Regions from separate parts of the Enterococcus mediterraneensis genome, predicted to be linked through region 1. Evidence: predicted binding sites of a transcription regulator. Region 1 holds the regulator's gene; each other region holds the start of a gene.

Region 1 (7,474 bases):
CCTATTTTGAAAAATATCCCGGTGTCAAACAATATATGGAAGATATCGTACGTGACGCCAAAGACAAAGGCTACGTTGAAACCCTTTATCATCGCCGCCGCTATTTGCCGGATATCAACGCCCGCAACTACAATCTGCGCTCTTTTGCGGAACGGACAGCTATCAATACACCGATCCAAGGAAGTGCCGCGGACATTTTAAAAATCGCTATGATCGATTTGGCGAATCGAATGAAAGAAGAAAAGATGGAAGCAGTCATGCTGCTGCAAGTCCACGATGAATTGGTGTTTGAAGTACCTGAAAGCGAGCTGGAACAGCTGGATCGTTTGGTAAAAGAAGTCATGGAAAATGCTGTAAAACTCCATGTTCCATTAGTTACCGACAGCAGCTGGGGCAAAACGTGGTACGATGCGAAATAGAAAAGGTGAAAAAAATTGCCAGAATTACCAGAAGTAGAAACAGTCAGAAAAGGATTAGTTCAGCTAGTCAAAGGAAAAACTATTGAAAATGTCGAGATCTTATGGCCTAGAATCATCGAAACGCCAGATATCTTGTTGTTTCAAGTCCAATTAGCCGGTCAAACCATCGAAGATATTTCTCGTCGGGGAAAATATTTGATTTTCAAATTGTCTGCTAATGATTTGATTTCTCATTTGCGGATGGAAGGCAAGTATGAATTTTTCGAAACGGATCCTATCGTAGATAAACATACTCATGTGATCTTTCACTTTACCGATGGCAGCCAACTGCAATATCGGGATGTGCGGAAATTCGGTCGGATGGCTTTAGTGGAAAAAGACCAAAGTCCATATTACAAAGGGATCATGCAGTTAGGTCCGGAACCATTGCCAGAGCAGTTTACATTAGAGGCGTTTACAAAAGGATTGAGAAAATCCCATAAAGCCATCAAACCGTTGCTGCTTGATCAAAAATTAGTTACCGGTTTGGGAAATATCTATGTAGATGAAGCGTTATGGCAAGCCAAGATCCATCCGGAACAGCCAGCCAACACATTAACAGAAGAAGAGATCGCCCTTTTGCGAGAAGCAATCATCGATGTATTGAAAAAAGCTGTGGAAGCCGGCGGTACAACGATTCGAACGTATTTGAACGCGTTAGGAGAAGCGGGAAAATTCCAGCTTTCATTGAACGCCTACGGACAAACCGGTAAACCTTGTCCTCGCTGCGGGACACCGATCGTTAAATTGAAGGTCGCCCAACGAGGAACCCATATTTGTCCATCATGTCAAAAATTGAGGGTAAGAAGATGAGTTTTGTTTTAGGGATCACTGGCGGAATCGCCACAGGAAAAAGTACGGCGGTCGAAGTGTTTCAAAAATACGATTTTCCCATTGTAGACGGAGATCAAGTGGCCCGCCAAGTGGTTGAACCGGGGACACCCGGGGGAGCGGCGGTCGTGTCAGAATTCGGCGATGACATTCTGCAAAAAAACGGCAGCCTGGATCGCAAAAAATTGGGGCGGATTGTTTTTTCTGATAAACAAAAACTGGATCGTCTCAATCAGATATTGAATCCGTATATTCGTTCCGAGATCTTGCGGCAGATCGAAAAAGGCAAAAGCGAAGCGCCATTAGTGATCGCCGATATCCCTTTAATGTATGAAGGCCATTACGATCATTATATGGATCAGGTGGCGGTAGTCTATCTTCCTGAAGAAATCCAGCTGGAACGCTTGATGAAACGCGATAACCTTTCATTGGAAGAAGCCTCCAAGCGGATCAAAAGCCAGCTGTCGATGGAGGAAAAACGCCGTCGTGCTGATATTTTCTTTGATAATCAAGGAACGATCCAACAACTTCAAGAACAAATAACCAGCTGGCTGCGTCAGAAAAAATTTATCTGATTTTAGAGGATCATAAGTTTCTCTTGTTTTGCCCATAATCGTTCAAAAATTTTGTTTATATCGGTCTGTTTTGCTAAAATTATAGTAGAAGCAAAAGGAGGCAGGTTGGTATGAGTAATTTGAAAGATAAAATTGTTGGGTCTGCTAAAAAGAAAATCGGCGATTTGACGAATAACGAGGAACTTTCTCAAGAAGGAAAAGTTCAAAAAGAAGATGCGGAACTGCATTCAGAACAGCGCAAGAAACGGATCGAAGAGCTGGAAGATATGCACGAAGAAAAGAAGGCACAGACTCAGGATGCGACAAAAGAACATGTCGGCCGTGATCTTGAAAAAAGCGATAAGCTTGCAGAAGACGGGTTAAATGAAGAGCGGATAGAAGAAGAACGAATGAAGCATTATACAGGTATTGAAGAAAAACTCTGAGCAATCAGAGTTTTTTGTTTACATAAAAAGCCTATGGAGGTCAGAAACGAACAAAAAATAAAAAAAGCAAGGATAATTCGGGTTTTTCAAGGGATTTTTTGCCGTGAATTCCGCAGTATAGCTGTTTTCATGTTATAATTAAGCAATAAATAAAAGAAAAAATTTTTGCTTTTAGAGAAAAATCAAAAGAATAATGAGGTGAAACTATGCGTTGTCCAAAATGTCACCATAACAGCTCTCGTGTTATTGATAGTCGTCAAACAGATGAAGGCCGGACGATCCGCCGCCGCCGTGAGTGTGAAAATTGCGGGTTTCGTTTTACAACCTTTGAACGGATCGAAGCGGCACCGCTTTTAGTTGTGAAGAAAAACGGTGATCGAGAAGAATTCAATCGCGATAAAATCTTGCGAGGATTGATCCGATCTGCTGAAAAACGTCCGGTAGCGATGGAACAAATGGAACAGATCGTGGATCACGTGGAAAATCGTGTCCGCAGTTTAGGTGTCAATGAAGTATCAACGAATTTGATCGGTGAATATGTGATGGAAGACCTTGTCGATGTCGATGAGATCGCGTATATCCGTTTTGCCAGTGTGTATCGTCAGTTTAAAGATATGTCTGTTTTCTTGAAGGAATTGCAGGATATTGTTGAAAAAGCTAAAGCTTCTGACCACACGGAAAAGTAGTTAGAAGGAGGGCTTTTCTTGGAAAATGCCTGGTATGAGATCCAACCAAAAAATATTTATCAAGTGAAAAAAGAGCAGCCGTTGACCCAAGAAGGTCAGCAAGCATTGCTTTATCTGTATCAGCCGATCATCGGCGGCGATGCCATGAGTTTGTACTTCTGTTTGATCGGTGACGCCGCAGATAAAACGGCAGAAGAGTTTACCCATCTCGATTTGCTGAATGCAATGGATGTGGGGCTGCCCCGCTTTTTTGAAGCCCGCAAACGTCTGGAAGGGATTGGACTGTTGCGGAGTTTTCAGAAAAACGATCCGGAATTCGGCAAAATGCTTTTCTATGAGTTGTATGAGCCTCTGCATCCGCAAATCTTTTTCAGAGAACAGCTGATGTCGTTTCTGCTTTTAAGCAAAGTCGGCGAAGATAAGTTTCAGCAGCTGATGCGGCGTTTTCGTCCAAGACCTGTTGATACTTCCGGTTACGAAGAAGTCACCCAGAAATTCACGGATGTTTTCTTATGGTCGGAAAAAGAGTTCGGACGTCAGGAAGAAAAGCTGGATAAGGTGTCTAATGCCTTCCCGCTTGAGAAAGAAAACAAACTGCAATTAGATACAAAACAATTAAATTGGACCTTTATCATGGATATGGCTGAGCGTAAATTTATTGATCGTTCCGCTTTTACCGGTTCATTAAAAGAAAAATTAACGTTGTACCATGAGCTATATGGATATGACGAGATGAAACTGGTAGAGTTGATGGCCGGCGTCGTTTCATTAACAGACGGTTCTATCGATGAGAAAGCATTAGAAAAAACTGTCATTGAAGAGAATAAAGTTTTTTATAAAAAAGAAACCGACGAACAGACAGATGATCAGCAGCTGCGGCGTTTCAATACGTTGAAACAGCAAGGTTATACGGATAAAGATCTGGAAATGATCCGACAAAGCGAAGACTTGGCGCCGATGGAATATTTGACGGCCATCAAGCAGACGAAGAAAAGTTTTGTCACTAAAAATGAAGAGTGGCTGGTTCAAGATCTGGTGCAAAAATCGCCGTTGCCGAATAGTGTGATCAATGTACTGATCAATTATCTCTTGGTAGTCCAAAATAAAAGCTCCCTTGCTCCGGCATTAGCCAATCAGATCGCCGCTGACTGGTCGGAAAAAAATATCCGTTCTCCAGAAGCCGCGATCCAGCATGTCAGAGAATTGGCGAAAAACAAGCTGCAGAAAAAAACAAAGCTTGCTTATTCACGGCAGCAGTCACCGCAAAAACGGGAAGAGTTGCCAGATTGGTCGGCATCAGCGAAAGCCGTTGCCAGTGATCCGCAGCGTAAAGCGGAGATCGATCGAATGATGAAAGAATACTTCAATGATGAAGAAGGTGAAAAATGATGGAAGATGTTGGAAAAAATATCGATAAAATGCTGAATCGGCGCAATTACCGCTCCCGTTACAGCGAGATGATGGAATCAGTAATGAAAGATCCTGATGTCACGGCTTTTTTAGAAGAGCACAAAGACAAACTGACCCAAGAAGATATCGAAAAAAGCTACGCGAAGATCTATGAATTCGTGCAGGAAAAACGCAAATTTGAAGTAAACGATCCGACCATGATCGCGCCAGGGTATGAACCCCAGTTGACCCTGAACTTCCATTTTGTCGATGTCACCTATGTGCCGACTCAAGCCTTATTAGAGCGTAAAAAACAAGAAGAGATCAAAAGTCGAATCAATACCATCGATATACCAAAAGATATCCGCAACGCTACTATGAAAAGCTTTGATAAAACAGTCGAACGAGAAGAAGCGTTGTTTGAAACGATGCGCTTCATCCGATTTTATGAAGAAAATCCCCGGACATTTCATAAAGGATTGTATCTTGCTGGAGACTTTGGTGTCGGTAAGACCTATTTGTTAGGAGCGATGGCTAACGAATTGGCTAAACGAGGGTATTCCTCGACACTGGTCCACTTTCCGACATTTACTTCGCAGATCAAAAGCGCCATCGCGGACAATACTGTCAATGAAAAGTTGGACGCGGTGAAAAAAGCGCCGATTCTGATCTTGGACGATGTAGGAGCTGATGCCATGACTTCATGGACCAGAGATGAAGTATTTGGTGTGATCTTGCAGTATCGTATGCAGGAACAGCTGCCGACATTTTTCACCTCCAATCTGACGATGGATGGACTTGAAAAACATTTAAGCATCACGAAAAACGCAGATGAACCATTGAAAGCCAAACGCATTATGGAACGCATCCGATATTTAACCAAAGAAATCATTATGCTAGGTGAAAATCGCCGCAATGGCTGATAGAGGAGGAACCGATGAAAAAAGGAATTTTTCTTTTGGGGGCGGTGCTGTTGCTGACCGCTTGCGGAAATGAACCGCAAGCCGATGCAGAGCCTGTCAACTCTACCAATGCTACGGAACAAACGACGAAAGAAACCGAAACAAAATCAACACAACAAGCAGGTGAAACGATGCAAACGATCTTTACCGGCAAAATCGAATCTGTCGACCAGCACTTTGAAGATTCTGTCAGTGTGCTCTTGAAAAAAGTTGAAGCTGTTGAAGATTCGGAAAATATCGTGCCGAATTTCCACGATGGGGTGATCTTGAATCTGCCGGCGGAAAAAGCCGAGTCTTTAGAAAAAGGCATGACTATCCAAGCGGAAATGAACGGTTTACCTATCATGACCATGTCGATCCCGCCGCAAGTCCCTGGTGAAAACATCACTATAACGATCGTGGAATAACGACAGAAATCAATTGAATAATTACAAAAATACTGAGAGGATGCCCTAGCAAAATCTCGGTTTTTTTGCTTGAGACACGCTTTTTTCAGAAAATCAATGCTATAATAATTAAAGCTGAAACTCATTTTTTAATAAATAACCAGAAACAAGGAGGTCAAAATGAACGAGCAAGGTTTATCCCGGCGTTTGCAGCGAGTGGGAGCTGCGGTTCCTGAAGGCGCTCGATTGGCTGATATCGGCTCAGATCATGCGTATCTGCCCGTAGCATTGATGCTGCAGAATAAAATTTCTTACGGAGTAGCCGGAGAAGTCGTCAAAGGACCCTTTGAATCCGCGAAAAAACAAGTCCAAAAAAGCGGATTGACTGACAAGATCACTGTACGCCTAGCAGATGGCATGGCTGCTGTTCATCCGGAAGACGAGATCACTGCCATTACCATCGCCGGTATGGGAGGCACATTGATCCGCAATATTTTAGAAAACGGTGTTGCCCAACAGCAAGTTACTGGCAAAGAACGTTTGATCTTACAGCCGAATGTCGGTGAAGCCGGATTGCGTAACTGGCTGATGAGCAATAACTATGAGATCATTCACGAAGAGATCATCGAAGAACATCAAAAAATCTACGAGATCATCGTAGCGGAAAAAACAGAAAAGCCGGTACTTTATACGGAACAGGAGCTGTTTTTTGGTCCGTTTCTATTAAAAGAAAAAAATGAAACGTTCCGAAACAAATGGCAGCGGGAATTGCTGCAAAAAGAACGAGTCTTGCAACAGTTACAACAAGCGGATCAGCTTCCGCAAGATAAAGTCCAAGAAATCACACGACAAATCCAATGGATCAGGGAGGCGATCGGGTAATGAGCATTTCAGGAAAGACATTCATTAAACGTTTTGAACAGTATTGTCCCCAGTGGCTGGCTGAAGAAGGTGACCCGGTAGGTTTGCACTTAGGCACATTGGATAAGCCGATCCAGCGGGTCATGATGACACTGGATGTTCGTCCAGAAGTCGTCCAAGAAGCTATCGATAAAAAAATCGATCTGCTGATCGCGAAGCATCCGCCGATTTTTCGGCCAATCAAACGGTTGACATCAGATGATCCTCAACAAAAAATGTATATCGATCTTTTGAAGCACGACATCGCAGTCTATGCCGCCCATACTAATATGGATATCATTTGGGACGGCTTGAATGATTGGTTTTGCGAAATGCTGGAAATTAAAGTCACAGACTTTATGAAAGAGACCCATCAAGTACGTATGAAGAAATTAGCGGTTTACGTACCAGTTGATTTTGCAAAAGACATGCGGCAGGCGTTAGGCGATGCCGGTGCCGGCCAGCAGGGAAATTATCACCGCACCAGCTATTCATTGATCGGGACTGGCCGTTTCACTCCGACAAGTGAAGCACACCCGGCAATCGGCGAGGCGAATAAAGAAGAAGCAGTCCAAGAAGCACGGATCGAAGTGATTTATCCAGAAACGCGGGAAGCTGCTGTCTTACAGGCGATGTATGCTGTACATCCTTATGAAGAACCAGCATTTGATCTTTTGCCTTTAGATAATGCGCCTGTCAGATTTGGGATCGGCCGCGTGGGAACTTTGGCAAAACCAGTCACCATTGAAGACCTCTGCCAAAAGGTCAAAGAAGTGTTTGAATTGGACGGGCTGCGTTTGATCACCCCGACAAATGCCAAACAGATGGTGCAAACAATCGCGATCTGCGGCGGCAGCGGAGC
Region 2 (7,474 bases), on a different contig from region 1:
CTCAGTCTCGCTTTAGCTGCGCGGCTAGAAACATTATCCGATCACCCGCTTGGACGGGCTGTGATTAATTATGCCAACGAGAAAAAATTGAACTTTCAACAACTGGCAATCAAAAATAACCAAACCATCAAAGGACAAGGAATCTCAGCTGAAATCGAAGGTCATGAAGTTTGTGCCGGAAATGCCAAATTGATCGCGACTCATAAACTATCTTTGACACCGCAACAAGAACAAGATCTGCTGCAACTGCAAAAAACCGGCAGCTCCATCATAATCGTCGCTATCGATAAAAAAATTACCCAGATCATCGGTGTTTCTGACGTGATCCGTCCAGAAGTTGCTGAACAGTTGGCTCGTCTGAAGCAAGCCGGTGCCAAACATTTGGTGATGCTGACTGGTGACAACCAAATCACCGCCGATTATGTCGCTAATGAGTTAGGGATCGATGAAGTCCACGCTGAATTACTGCCGGATGAAAAGGTTCAATTCGTTAAAAAATTCCAAGATGAAGGTCGTCGTGCCGCCTTTGTCGGTGATGGGATCAATGATTCACCATCTTTAGCAACCGCAGATATCGGTATCGCAATGGGTTCAGGAACCGATGTCGCTATTGAAACCAGTGATGTCGTCTTGATGCAATCCAGTTTTGAAGCATTAGTCCATGCCTATCGCTTAGCTAAAAAAACTGTCTTGAACACTCGAGAAAACGTCGTGATCGCGATCGGAGTCGTATTATTCCTGCTCATCGGTTTGTTCGCCGGTTTCATCTACATGGCCAGCGGAATGTTCGTCCATGAAGCCAGCATTCTAGTCGTTATTTTCAATGCTATGCGTTTGTTGTACTTCGACCATAAAAAAGTTGAAAAACTTGATAGTCATCAAGTTCTTTCCGACAGCTCTGCCCTACAATAAAAGCATCAAGAAGAAGAAAGGAAAATCTACTATGAAAAAAATCATCATGCAATTAGATACATTGTCTTGCCCAAGCTGTATGCAAAAAATCGAGAATGCCGTTTCTCAACAACCTGGAGTGAGCGATACAAAAGTCTTATTCAATGCCAGCAAAATCAAAGCTAACTTCGATCCAGATGAAGTCAGCCCCGAACAATTGTCTGCCGTTGTAGAAAAATTAGGTTATGAAGTCCAATCAACGAAAGTGAAAGAGGCGTAAATCAATGAGTACAGTCGAAGAAAAATTTGCCGAAGAAGTCAAAAAAGCGGATCTTGATCATCACAAACCAACTGCCGGCGCAATGGTCGGTCATATTTTAGCCAATTTTAAACTGCAAGAAATGAAGCTGACACAAGCACAATTCTACGTTTTAGGCGCCAATGCCAATGAATTGAGTACCGTCTTTGAAGGATTTGCCGATCAAGAAGCGGCTTGGTTCAAAAAAATCGCTCACGAACTAGTGATCGAAAATGAAGTGATCCCTACTACGTTGGAAGAAGTAACCCGCTACGGCAAGATCCCTGAGCACGGTCAAAACAAGTACTTGTCTGCGACCGCTATGCTGGAAAATTTCGCAAAGGACTTTGATTTCCAAAACGTCTTCATTACACGGGGCATCAAGTTAGCTGAAAAAGAAGAAAAATACGGCTTGCAACAACTACTCGTTGAATTGTTGAGCTTCAACAAAGATGTCATTTACCAAGTCCAACGCCTGCAAGGAAAAACCGTTCGTCAAGACCTTGATGACGAAGATGAAGACGACGATTAGCCCTTAAGATTATAAACACAAAAATAAAACCTTCCCCTAAAAATAAAGATCATGTCGCGAAACAGGAGACAGCGATCACGATCTCTTATGAAATAAGATAAAAAAACACTTGCTGATGCTTTGTCTACGAGCATCGGCAGGTGGTTTTTATTGATTGATAGTTGATTTCCCCTAAAAATTTATGTTCACTACACTTGTTTCTTACTTTGATCCGTTCTGAGATTACGCCAAGTTGTTACCTCGCATTGACCATAACCATTATCTCCCGTAGCTACCACAGAGCCATCCGATCTTAAGCCGATGGTATGAGAACAACCGGCTGCAACGGCAATGATCTCTTGCCAATTTTCTACATTGCATTGCCCAAATCGATTATCACCAGTTGCTATGACTGTCCCATCTAAGCGTAGACTTACTGTGTGATAGCTTCCCGCTGCAATCATGGTAATTTCACGCCAACTGCTTACATCACATTGCTGATACTCATTCCAGCCAACAGCTGTTACGGTACCATCATTCTTGAGACCAACAGTATGGAGATAGCCCGCTCCAATAGATTGGATACTCTCCCAATCCTCTACATTGCATTGTCCCCGCATATTATTTCCAGTAGAGATCAAAGTCCCATCTGCTTTTAACCCGATGGTATGCCAATCTCCTGCAGCAATGGCCTTGATTTCTTGCCAGTGGGCTACATCAGACTGTCCTTCATTCTCTCTGCCTACAGAGATCACCGTACCGTCTTTTTTCAATCCTAACGTTCGCCGCCAGCCTGCCGCAATAGCTGCAATATCGTGCCAATCACTGACATCGCATTGATTGTGCTTGTTCCACCCAGTCGCTACGACAGTCCCATCGCTTTTCAGCCCAACGATGTGTTCATTACCGGTATTCGTCGCAAGATGCACATTACCGATCGCAACAGATTGGATATCCTTCCAATGATCAGTCTTGAATTGCTTGCTTTTATCTGGAGTCACAACAACGGTAGTGTCCGATCTGATAGCCACACTGTGACGTCTGCCTGCCGCGATAGTAAATAATCCATTTGAGTCATGACACACTTTTATCCAACTCCTTTTGAAAAGCCTTCAATGGGTATATGATCTATTATGCTCATTTTAATTCAGCAGAATATATTTGCCAACATGATTTACTTCTTATTTGTGAGATAGGAGCATAAAAAATACCAGATAAGCAATGCCTACCTGGTAGTAAGATTTTCAAGGAATCTTACGTAATTATCGTATCATAAAACGAATAAAAACAATACCTTTTGTACTAATTCTAAAACTTATTTTCCATGTATAGAGTAGAGTTAACTGCTTTTTACAATTATAGGTACTAATTTTTAATATCAGCAGTATTACTTACAGTAGTTTCTAAAAAAGCAAGTAATCTATTTGGATAATCTCCTCAATTGCTTATAGCATCCACCCCGTGCCTTTATGAATCGTCTCTTTATTATCATTCAATAACTCATTTACGGTGCTACAAGTAACATCTACATTACTTTTTTTAAAATAATTGTTTACTGCGTTTTCTCCAATTCAAAAACAACCTTGTCGCCTTGTTTCAGGATGGTTTCTTTTGCGCCTTTCATAGCAGGCTCTCCATTAATAGTATAGGTCCAGTATTTATTTTCTTTTGGATCTTGCTCATGGCCTTCAATTGACGTGATGAACCCATCTTCATCTTTGATCGTGAAGTTTTCTTTCATCGTATCAAATAGATTTGCCTTCTCTTTGACTTCGATTTTTTTAGAATCGATTTGCTGCTTGTCTTCTTTTAAAGTGATCGTCACAGTTTGTTGAGTTGTTTTCTCCGTAGTCGTACTTGCAGCAGTATCTGTTGCAGGAGTACTACAACCACCGATCACCAAGGTACTTATCACGAGAAGACTCGCGGTGATGATTTTTTTCATTATTCTCACTCCTTAAAAATTCTTGCCGTTATGGTCCTCGTTTATTTTAAAAAAAGAGCAGTTAAAATACAATAACAATTTTTTTCATTGTTTTTACAACCCGCATTTAAGTTGAACTTTACAGTTTGTGCAGGTACTGCATCCACCGATTTCTTCGATCGTTCCTTCATGACAGATGGGGCAAATCTCGCCTTCTGCAAGTTGTTCATCGACAGACACAATTTGTTGCTCATCTAAAAGATCCATCTGTTCGTTCTCTTCTGCTTCCAAAGTCAACACTTGACTATCTCGACTCCCATCGACATAAACGGTACCGCCTTTTGCTCCACCCTTGTACAGTTGTTCGTAGATTTCAGCAACTTGTGCTACTTGTGAACCTCTTGGTGCGTTGACAGTCTTAGAGATCGAACTATCCACCCAACGTTGGATCGTACACTGTACCCCAACGTGTGCTTCTGGATCAAGACTCATAGCTGAAACAAAAAATTCTGGTAATTGTTCTTTGGTACAGGTTGGATGCTCAGTGAGATATTCATCCACGATTTCGGCATTGACTTCAATAAATTTACCCAAACGGCCGCTTCGGAAATACGAAAAGGCGAAATATGGTTCTAAACCAGTCGAAACACCAGCCATTGTGCCCGTTGATCCAGTAGGTGCAACTGTCAGCAAATGGGAATTGCGGATGCCGTATTTCAGGATGTCTTCTTGGATTTCTTGCGGCATTTTTTTCATGTAACCTGTTTGAATAAATTTTTTCCGCAACTCTTGGGTTTCTTCTTCATTTTTCCCAATAAGAAAAGGGAAACTGCCCTTTTCTTTTGCCAATTCGATCGAAGCTGTATAGGCAGTCGTAGCGATTTTTTCAAAGACTTGATCAACTAACTGATTGCCTTCTTCAGAACCATAAACTTTCTCGCAATAAATCAATAGATCTGCAAGACCCATCACACCTAACCCAACACGACGTTCCCCTTTTGCTTGTGTTTCATTTTTATCAAAGAAATACGGCGTTGCATCGATAACGTCATCTTGAAAACGGACGCTTGCGCGAACGACTTCCGCTAATTTTTCAAAATCTACTTTCTTCTCTTTGCGATTTACCATATTGGCCAAGTTGATGGCAGCCAAATTGCAGACTGCATACGGCGTAAGGGGTTGTTCTCCACAAGGATTGGTAGCGACGACTTTTTGCCCATAAGCCGTGGCGTTTGTCATTTCATTTGCGTTATCAATAAAAAAGATCCCTGGTTCCGCGGAATATGTCGCGCAGAATGTAATCAGATCCCATAGCTCTCGAGCTTTGATGGTAGCATAGGTTTTCACTTTTCGCCCGCTTGCTTCCCACTCTCTGACATCGCCGATTTCTGCCCAGTTTCTATCATAGTCTGCCATTTCTTCTGAGTTGTATTCCTCAATCGCTGGGAAACGCAATTCATAGTCCGCATTCTGTTCTACTGCTGTCATGAAATCTTTTGTTAAACATACTGAGATATTGGCTCCTGATAAAAATTCGCTGTTTTTGACAGAATAGCTTCCACCTTGTTTGATTTTTTGCTGTATCTCTTTCAAATAAGCATTTTGTTCTAAAGCATAGCTTTCTTTATGTTCAAGAACAGTTGTATAAAATTCATGTTCCGCATCAGATAAAGGTGTAAAGGATAATTTTTCTGTGGCAAGTTGTTTTACCGTCTGACTGTCTGTCGTTGCGATCAAGCGCTGCAAGACAGAGGGATTTTGGATTTTCGAAATAATAAATTCAAAAATATCCGGATGCCAATCTGCCATCATGATCATTTGTGCACCGCGACGACTACCGCCTTGCTCTACTAAGTGGGTCAAATTGGCTAAATCGTTCAACCATGAAACGGATCCTGATGATTTGCCATTGACGCCATGAACGATCGCCGCCCGCGGACGTAACGTTGAGCCGTTGGTACCGACACCGCCGCCGCGGCTCATGATTTCCATGACTTCCTGCCGATGTTTGGCTAATCCGCCCCGTGAATCATGGATAAAAGGCATCACGAAACAATTGAAGTAGGTAACTTCGGAATCTGTCCCGGCGCCGTATAGTACACGCCCAGCAGGAATCAGATTTTGCTCGACCAATTGTTTATAGAATACTTGTTCAAAGTCATTCTTTTGAGGATCTTTTTCCATTTTAGCGATACCATGAGCGACACGTTTGGCTATTTGCTCATAATAGATTTCTAAAGGTTTCTCGACTTCGTTTTTATTTCGTTCTACTAATCCTGAAGACATTTCTAGCGGATCTGTCAGCGTGCTGCGAAATTCTTCCTCCACTTCAATAATCAAACGGTCATCTGTAATATCCCTAACGATACCGATTCCCCGTGCTGGATATTGGGGATGGGGCTGTGTTGTTAAAACAACTAAGTCTCCTACAGTGATCGTATGACCATTAGGATCTTTAGACGCATAACGATCCAGCATGATCAAGCGAGAAATGCCTTCAAATGTCATAGACATCTCCGGTTTGATAGGAAACAGTCCTTCAAATTGCTGAATATCTTGGTTCAATTTTTCTTCATATTTTGCGGTATATATTTTTGGCAAATGAATCACTCCTAAATAACATTCCTTTTAAAAAATACAATATATTGTGTTCGAAAATCATTATCACACTATATATCGTATTTTTCAATGTTGTATTTGTAGAATTTATTTGTTATAGTTGAGAATGACTCTCAATTAATCAGCTTTAACAGTTGATTCCAAAGTGCTTTTTTGTGTTTTGCTCCAACCCGGTCCGCTATTTCTCCTAGATTATCAACCGCACGATAAAAAGCACCAAAGCAAATAAAAATTTATTGCTTTGATGCGTATAAATAACATATCTATTTTTATTGAATCGTAAAAACTGTCTTTTAATGTCCGCTATTTGGAAAAAATCATTAGGTCAATCTTGCGATTTGCGTTTCTTCAAGCGCTCCTGCAAGATTTTTAATTCACGAAGCTCCACCGCATTCTTATTGATCTTCGCAAAAGCTCGCGCATCGGAAATAAACTCTTCAACGATCTCAGTTTCTTTATTTTGTACTAGGGCATTTTTTGCCAATTGGAACATCAGCCGCGCAAGATAATAGGTCACATGGTTATCTGAACAGATCGCGACTCCATGCTGCAACAACGCATCACTGACACTATAATCTTTGATGCTGGCATAAAATGTTCCGGAATAAAACAAGATATTCAATATCCGCCAAATATCCTCTGACGTTTCAATAGGATATTGATAGACATCGCTGACTGCTTTATCAAAAAAGTATTCCGCCTTCTCTTGATCCCCTTCATTCGCATATGTCAGCCCCAAACCCGTATACGCTAATAGGACAAAAATATATGATTTCTCTTTGGGAGACTCTGATAAGATTTGATTAAAGTAAAAGAAAGATTCTGTGATCTCGCCGCCTTGCAAAGCACTTAAATAACCTTTTAAAAAAAGATAGTGCCATTTTTGTGTTGGACTTTGCAATTCGCTTTGTGAAATCTGATCCAAAATTTTTTGTGCTTCTTCATATTCACTGGTAACCAGATTAAATTCCGACTGTTCCAGCTGTTTATTGACTTTAGACGCTTGAATCCCTACATTTGGGAAAAGTTCCCCTAAACTTAACTGCAGGCGGTTGCATAGTTTGATCAAAATCTTGATCGTCGGAATCTGACCGTTATTTTCAAAGCGGCTCAGTGTGGCTTGGGTGCAGATTCCTTCACTTAACTCTTTTTGTGAAAATCCTTGCGCTTTTCGGGCTGCAATAAAACGTTGTATATCCATTCGTTGATGCTCCTAGTATGTAATGTCTGT
Region 3 (7,474 bases), 570 kb from region 1:
AGTAGCTCCTGACGCAAAATATCCGAGTCAAGTGAAGCAAACCCAAGAAGCCTATCAATATTTTAAAGAACAAGAAGCCCGCTACCCAATGATCGATTTTTCTAAAGTTATGTTTGGCGGTGATTCTGCCGGCGCACAGATCGCCGCACAATTCGTTTTGATCCAAACCAATCCGGATTATCGTCAGGAAATAGATTTCCCACAAGTAGTTGCCCCTGAAACGATCAAGGGAGCTGTTTTATACTGCGGTCCTTATGATCTAAAACAAATTCTGAAAGAAAAATCCGATGATCGTTTTGTTCGTTTCTTTGTACAAACTGTTGGCTGGGCTTTATCTGGCCAAAAAGACTGGAAAAACTGGTCGAAAGTCGATGAAATTTCTTTAGTGGATCATTTGACGAAAGATTATCCGCCAGTATTTGTTACAGACGGCAACGCCTATTCTTTCCAAGAACAAGGAATTGCATTTGTTGATCGCTTGAATCAGCTTGGTGTTCCTACCGAAAGCTTGTTTTATAACAATGAGAAAAAAGCCGTCAATCATGAATATCAATTTGATTTCACAGATGAAAAAGCTTGGGATTGTTTTGATCAAACCGTTGCTTATATGCGGAATATCTTCGAATGATCTAAAAAAGCTGAAACGATCTGGATAGCTAGTTAGCTCTATCCAAGATCGTTTCAGCTTTTTTTTATTTCACTTGTTCATGTTTCACGGGACAGCTTGTTTGACAGTCTTCGCAGCTATTGCCGCTTTTCAGCTGATGATAAATGATCCAGCCGGCACTGCCGAAAATCACGATACTCAATAATAGTGTTGCCATTAGTGCTCACTCCCTTTTACCATCTGCACAAACGGCTGATGGTTTTCTTGCGCTTTAGGTCTGCGACATATTGCAAAAATCATAACCAACAACAAAATAACTGCAAAGATCGTTCCGATAGAGAGTTCTCCACCTTCAAAAATGACATGTCCGAATTGATAAAGCAGAAAACTCACGCCATATGCCAATCCGCATTGATAACCGATCGCCAGCCACGTCCATTTTTTATTTGCCATTTCGCGATGGATCGCACCGATCGCAGCAAAACACGGCGCACATAATAAATTGAAGGCTAAGAAGGAGTAGGCAGCTGCCGCTGTAAAGTGCATGTGCATCTGTCCCCAGATCTCCACGCCATTTTCAGAGACTTCCGGGATTTGACCATACAACACGCCCAATGTTCCGATGACATTTTCTTTTGCTACCAATCCTGTTAATGTCGCGACGGTTCCTTGCCAATGTCCCCAGCCAAGAGGTGCGAAGATTGGCGCGATCACTTGCCCCAAACGAGCAAGGATACTCTCGTTCGCTTCTGCCGGACGCAATAAGAAATCAAAACTTGACGCAAACCAGATCAAAATGCTTGATACAAAAATGATCGTTCCCGCTTTTTTAACGAAAGACCAGCCGCGATCAAAGGTTTGGTGTCCAACATTTTTCAGTTGCGGCAAATGATAGGCTGGCAACTCCATAATAAATGGAGCCGGATCACTAGAAAACAAACGCGTTTTTTTCAATGCGATCCCAGATAAGACGATCGCTGTGATCCCTAAAAAGTAGGCGGAAGGAGCTACCCAACTGCTGTTTGGAAAAAAGGCGCCGGCGATCAGCGCAATAATCGGCAATTTCGCCGAACAGGGCATGAAGGTCGTGACCATGACCGTCAAACGGCGGTCTTTTTCATTTTCGATGGTCCGGCTGGCCATAACTCCCGGCACACCGCAACCTGTCGCGATCAGCATGGGGATAAATGATTTTCCGGACAATCCAAATTTTCTAAACAAACGATCCATGACAAATGCGATCCGTGCCATGTAGCCGCAATCTTCTAATAAAGACAAACAGAAAAACAACACGACGATTTGCGGCAGAAAACCTAATACGGCGCCGACACCGGATAAGATCCCGTTTAAGATCAACTGCTGCATCCATTCCGCCACGTGCCAGCTGATCAATGTCTGCTGTGTCCACTCAGGAACGATCGAACCAAATAAAACATCATTGAGCCAATCACTACCCATCGTTCCGATAGTTTGGATCGACAAGTAGTAGATCCCCCACATGATCAACGCAAAAATCGGTAAAGCAAAAAAACGATGCGTGACTATTTGATCGATCTTGTCGCTGGCACTCAGGCTCCACTCTTTATCATTCGTCGCACAAAGCGCCACCAAACGCGCGATGAATTCATAGCGTTCATTGATCAAGATTGCTTCACTAGTATCGTTGAAGATCTGTTCAGTGATTGCAATGATCTCCGCGATCTCTTTTTGCTGGATTTTTGAAAGATCGACTTGCTGATTAACCACCGGATCTTGTTCAAATAGTTTTACCGCAAACCAGCGCGCTTGTTTCTGGGGCACAGTATTTCCTAAGATATCCATAATTTCACCAAGTGCCGCTTCTAGACGCGGATCGTAAGTAGGATATGCAGTTTCTGGCGGAAATTTTTCAGCAGCGTGCAGGCTGTGGCGGATCAATTCATCCAGACCTTGTTTTTTCAAGGCGCTCATACCTACCACATCGGTCTGCAAGCCGTAAGCTAATTTTTCAAGATTGATCCGTTTACCGCTTTTTTTGACCACATCCATCATATTTACGCCCACCACGACCGGTACGCCGATCTCCAATAGCTGTGTAGTGAGATACAGATTTCGTTCCAAGTTACTGCCATCGATGATATTCATGATGACATGCGGCTGTTCATTCAGCAGATAATCACGAGCTACGATTTCTTCAGGGGTATATGGAGAAAGAGAATAGATTCCCGGCAGATCTTGAATGATCACAGATTTGTTTTTGCGCAGTGCGCCGGATTTTCGTTCCACCGTAACCCCAGGCCAGTTGCCAACAGACTGCAAAGAGCCTGTCAGCTGGTTGAATGTGCTTGTTTTTCCGCTGTTGGGATTGCCAGCTAAAGCTAAATAGGTCTCTTGCATGTTACGACTCCTTCTCTACTAAAATATAGGCTGCCTCGTTTTTACGAAGTGTTAGTTCGTACCCCCGCACATTGATCTCGATAGGGTCTCCTAAAGGCGCGCGTTTACGAACTTGGATATGAACATTTTTGGTAAGTCCCATGTCCATCAATCGACGCTTCACAGCCCCTTCTCCATGGATCCCTACCACATGTGCACTCTCGCCTACTTTTAACTGATCCAGCGGCAACCATTCACCGCTTTTAGCCGCTTCTTCCACTTCAATATTTTCTAAAACCTGCTGATCTAATGCCAAACGACTATTATGTAGAAGAACAATGCTGTTGTTCCCTGATTTCTGCAATAAAACGATCTTACTATCAGAAACTAATCCCAAGTTTTTCAAATGCAATTGCGTTTCTGGAACTGTATGTACTTCTTTTACTTGATATACTCTATGGATAAGCGCTTCACTTAATTTTATCATCACATTCCCTCCAAGGAATTTGTGTTGTTATATACAATTGGAATTGAGAATCATTCTCGGTTAAAGATTACTTTCTTTCCTGCTAAAAGTCAATCTGATTTCAAATATTGTTCGTATATTCACATGGAAAATTTAATTTCACTTTTTTAACCAGTTTTTTTATACAATCAGTTGTTTAATCTAAAAGCAATCGAGAAAAATCAAGAATTTTTCCTGAGCGTTACTTGCATAAAAACACAAAGTTTAGTATGTGTCAATTTCACAAACACTAGATATAGTGTTTAATTATTGACTTTTATCTGTCGTAGCTTATACTAGATTTATAGCAAAAATCTTGAAGGAGGTCTCGTAATGAATATTACCGTATTTTCAAAAAATAACTGTATGCAATGCAAAATGACCAAACGTTTCTTAAACGATAACAACATCACTTTCCGTGAAGTGAATATTGATGAACAGCCTGAAGCGATCAGTCAATTAAAAGAACAAGGTTTTCAAACCGTTCCTGTGGTCACTACCGACTCACAAACGATCATCGGTTTCCGTCCAGATCAATTACGACAATTAGCTTCCTAGTCTATCGACTATTAATTTACAACATACTTGGATTTGTCAGCCTAGAAGCCTACAAATCCTTTTTTTAATCGTTCAAACTACGTAAAGAAAGTGGGCAGTGCCATGAGCTTAAAAAAAATAGCTTCAGATGTGAGTTATTTCAAATTAAATAATGAGATCAACCGTCCAGTCAATGGACAGATTCCTTTAAATAAAGACAAAGAGGCTTTAGAAGCCTTTTTTATTGAAAATGTCGAACCCAATACAATGAAGTTTTCTTCTATCAAAGAGAAGATCGACTATCTTGTAGCAAACGACTATTTAGAAACTGAATTTTTGGCGAAGTATTCCAATGAATTTATTGAAAAATTATACCAATTTCTTGCTGAGCAGAATTTCCGTTTCAAGTCATTTATGGCCGCTTATAAATTCTATTCACAATATGCGTTGAAAACCAATGATGGAACAGCGTATTTAGAGACTTATGAAGATCGTGTCGCCTTCAATGCGCTTTACTTTGCAGATGGTGATGAACAATTGGCGCTGGATCTGGCAGATGAAATGATCCACCAACGTTACCAACCAGCAACCCCTTCTTTCTTGAACGCCGGCAGAAAACGCCGCGGGGAATTGGTCTCTTGTTTCTTGATCCAAATCACTGATGACATGAACTCGATCGGACGCGGCATCAACTCTGCGCTGCAATTATCTCGTATCGGCGGCGGTGTAGGGATCACATTGTCCAACTTGCGGGAAGCCGGAGCCCCTATCAAAGGATATGAAGGTGCCGCAAGCGGTGTGATGCCTGTCATGAAATTATTCGAAGACAGCTTCAGCTACTCGAACCAATTAGGCCAACGTCAAGGTGCCGGTGTGGTCTATCTGAATGTCTTCCACCCAGATATCATCAACTTTTTATCCGCGAAAAAAGAAAATGCCGATGAAAAGATCCGGGTAAAAACTTTGTCATTAGGCGTATTGGTTCCTGACAAATTTTACGAATTGACTCGTAACAATGAAGAAATGTATCTTTTCAGTCCTTACAGTGTCGAAAAAGAATACGGTGTGCCTTTCTCTTATATCGACATCACAAAAGAATACGACAATCTCGTAGCTAATCCGAAGATCCGCAAAACCAAGATCAAAGCCCGTGATTTAGAAAACGAGATCTCAAAATTACAACAAGAATCTGGTTATCCTTATATCATCAACATCGATACCGCTAACCGTGCAAATCCAATCGATGGCAAGATCATCATGAGCAACTTGTGTTCAGAGATCCTGCAAGTCCAAGAACCTTCCTTGATCAACGGAAAACAAGAATATGAAGTAATGGGAACAGATATTTCTTGTAACTTGGGATCTACTAATATCGTCAACTTGATGGACAGTCCTGATTTCGGAAAATCCGTGCGGTCAATGACCCGGGCGTTGACGTTTGTTACCGACGCTTCTGAAATCGATGTGGTACCTTCTATCCAACACGGCAACAAATTGGCTCATACGATCGGTTTAGGTGCGATGGGGTTGCATACTTTCTTTGCGAAAAATCATATGGAATACGGTTCGCCGGAATCTCTTGAATTTACTGATCTGTATTTCATGTTGTTGAATTACTGGACTTTGGTGGAAAGCAACGCGATCGCGCGGGAACGCCAAACCGTCTTCCATAACTTTGAAAAATCAGCTTACGCAGACGGCAGCTATTTTGACGAATACATCACCGGCAAATATCAGCCTAAATCTGAACAGTTGAAAGAAATCTTTAAAGATATCTTTATCCCAAGCGCAGAAGACTGGAAAAATCTGAAAGCCGCTATCCAAAAAGACGGCTTGTACCATCAAAATCGTTTAGCCGTAGCGCCAAACGGATCGATCTCTTATATCAATGACACCAGTGCCAGCCTGCACCCTATCACACGGATGATCGAAGAACGTCAAGAAAAGAAAATCGGCAAGATCTATTATCCTGCTCCTTATCTTTCAAATGATACGATCCCTTATTACAAATCCGCTTATGATATGGATATGCGTAAAGTGATCGATGTCTACGCTACTGCACAAAAACACATTGACCAAGGAATGAGCTTGACCTTGTTTATGCGTTCAGAGATCCCAGCCGGTTTGTATGAATGGAAAACCACTAACAAACAAACGACTCGCGACCTGAACATTCTCCGTCACTACGCATTCCATAAAGGCGTCAAATCGATTTATTACGTACGGACCTTTACTGATGATGCCGAAGAGATCGGTAGCAATCAATGCGAAAGCTGTGTGATCTAATTGACTGGAGGAAAAGAAATGGCAACTTATTACGAAGCGATCAACTGGAATGAGATCGAAGACATTATCGATAAATCCACATGGGAAAAACTGACAGAACAATTTTGGCTGGATACTCGTATCCCCCTTTCTAACGATTTGGACGACTGGCGGACATTGTCAGAGTTAGAAAAAATCACCGTAGGACACGTTTTCGGCGGATTGACACTACTAGATACGGTCCAATCAGAAAGCGGGATGGATCAATTGCGTAAAGATGTGCGTACTCCACACGAGGAAGCCGTCTTGAACAATATCCAATTTATGGAATCTGTCCATGCGAAAAGTTATTCATCGATTTTCAGTACCTTAAACAGCAAAGCTGAAATAGAAGAGATCTTTGAATGGACCAACACAAATCCTTTCTTGCAAAAGAAAGCTGAACGGATCAATGAGATCTATAAGAACGGCTCTCCTTTAGAAAAGAAAATCGCCAGCGTGTTCTTGGAAACTTTCTTGTTCTACTCCGGTTTTTATACACCGTTGTATTATCTAGGAAACAACAAATTGGCAAACGTTGCTGAGATCATCAAGCTGATCATTCGCGACGAATCCGTCCATGGCACCTATATCGGTTATAAATTCCAATTAGGCTTCAACGAACTTCCGGAAGCCGAACAAGAAAGCTTGAAGGAATGGATGTACGACCTTCTTTACGAATTGTATGAAAATGAAGAACGCTATACAGAAGAACTTTACGATGAGATCGGTTGGACGGAAGAAGTCAAAACCTTCTTGCGTTACAACGCCAACAAAGCCTTGATGAACTTGGGTCAAGATCCATTGTTCCCAGATACCGCTAACGACGTCAATCCGATCGTAATGAACGGTATCTCCACCGGTACCAGCAACCATGACTTCTTCTCCCAAGTCGGGAACGGTTATCTGCTGGGGACCGTTGAAGCCATGAAGGATGATGATTATCTGATTGGTCTGGATGACTGATTCGTTTTCTTAACTATCTATGACAACAAACTATCTGAACATTCGTGAGCACTCGTTGCAGGACTCATGGGTGTCCGGATAGTTTTTTATTTACCTATTTTTCTCTGCTTTTTGACACTCTTTTTTTGGGGGCTTATAAGGTTATATGCTACAATTTTAGTAATCGTAAGAAGCGGGAGGGATTTTGTGATGATTATTTT

The links. Region 1 encodes NrdR, which represses ribonucleotide reductase genes. Its sites were predicted from a motif close to ACACNATATATNGTGT; they were not measured.
Region 2: EFB00_RS12225 (vitamin B12-dependent ribonucleotide reductase) is a predicted target of NrdR. The motif match lies at 6,260-6,275, and genes of this name have one in related genera.
Region 3: nrdH (glutaredoxin-like protein NrdH) is a predicted target of NrdR. The motif match lies at 3,715-3,730, and genes of this name have one in related genera.

Annotation. Positions count from the first base shown of each region.
Region 1 covers NZ_UWOP01000001.1:204,817-212,290, reverse strand. The annotation lists gene polA (DNA polymerase I) at 1-419, shown strand, start outside; gene mutM (DNA-formamidopyrimidine glycosylase) at 435-1,271, shown strand; gene coaE (dephospho-CoA kinase) at 1,244-1,864, shown strand; gene EFB00_RS01015 (CsbD family protein) at 1,975-2,289, shown strand; gene nrdR (transcriptional regulator NrdR) at 2,496-2,975, shown strand; gene EFB00_RS01005 (replication initiation and membrane attachment family protein) at 2,994-4,364, shown strand; gene dnaI (primosomal protein DnaI) at 4,364-5,287, shown strand; gene EFB00_RS00995 (membrane lipoprotein lipid attachment site-containing protein) at 5,302-5,733, shown strand; gene EFB00_RS00990 (tRNA (adenine(22)-N(1))-methyltransferase) at 5,893-6,594, shown strand; gene EFB00_RS00985 (Nif3-like dinuclear metal center hexameric protein) at 6,594-7,474, shown strand, end outside.
Region 2 covers NZ_UWOP01000002.1:65,404-72,877, reverse strand. The annotation lists gene EFB00_RS12255 (heavy metal translocating P-type ATPase) at 1-912, shown strand, start outside; gene EFB00_RS12250 (heavy-metal-associated domain-containing protein) at 944-1,171, shown strand; gene EFB00_RS12245 (ferritin-like domain-containing protein) at 1,176-1,721, shown strand; gene EFB00_RS12240 (RCC1 domain-containing protein) at 1,910-2,785, opposite strand; gene EFB00_RS13815 (DNA alkylation repair protein) at 3,146-3,271, opposite strand; gene EFB00_RS12230 (DUF4430 domain-containing protein) at 3,253-3,645, opposite strand; gene EFB00_RS12225 (vitamin B12-dependent ribonucleotide reductase) at 3,739-6,216, opposite strand; gene EFB00_RS12220 (helix-turn-helix domain-containing protein) at 6,569-7,444, opposite strand.
Region 3 covers NZ_UWOP01000001.1:777,066-784,539, forward strand. The annotation lists gene EFB00_RS03690 (alpha/beta hydrolase) at 1-628, shown strand, start outside; gene EFB00_RS03695 (FeoB-associated Cys-rich membrane protein) at 693-824, opposite strand; gene feoB (ferrous iron transport protein B) at 824-2,983, opposite strand; gene EFB00_RS03705 (ferrous iron transport protein A) at 2,985-3,449, opposite strand; gene nrdH (glutaredoxin-like protein NrdH) at 3,801-4,025, shown strand; gene nrdE (class 1b ribonucleoside-diphosphate reductase subunit alpha) at 4,128-6,290, shown strand; gene nrdF (class 1b ribonucleoside-diphosphate reductase subunit beta) at 6,309-7,274, shown strand; gene EFB00_RS03725 (DUF92 domain-containing protein) at 7,464-7,474, shown strand, end outside.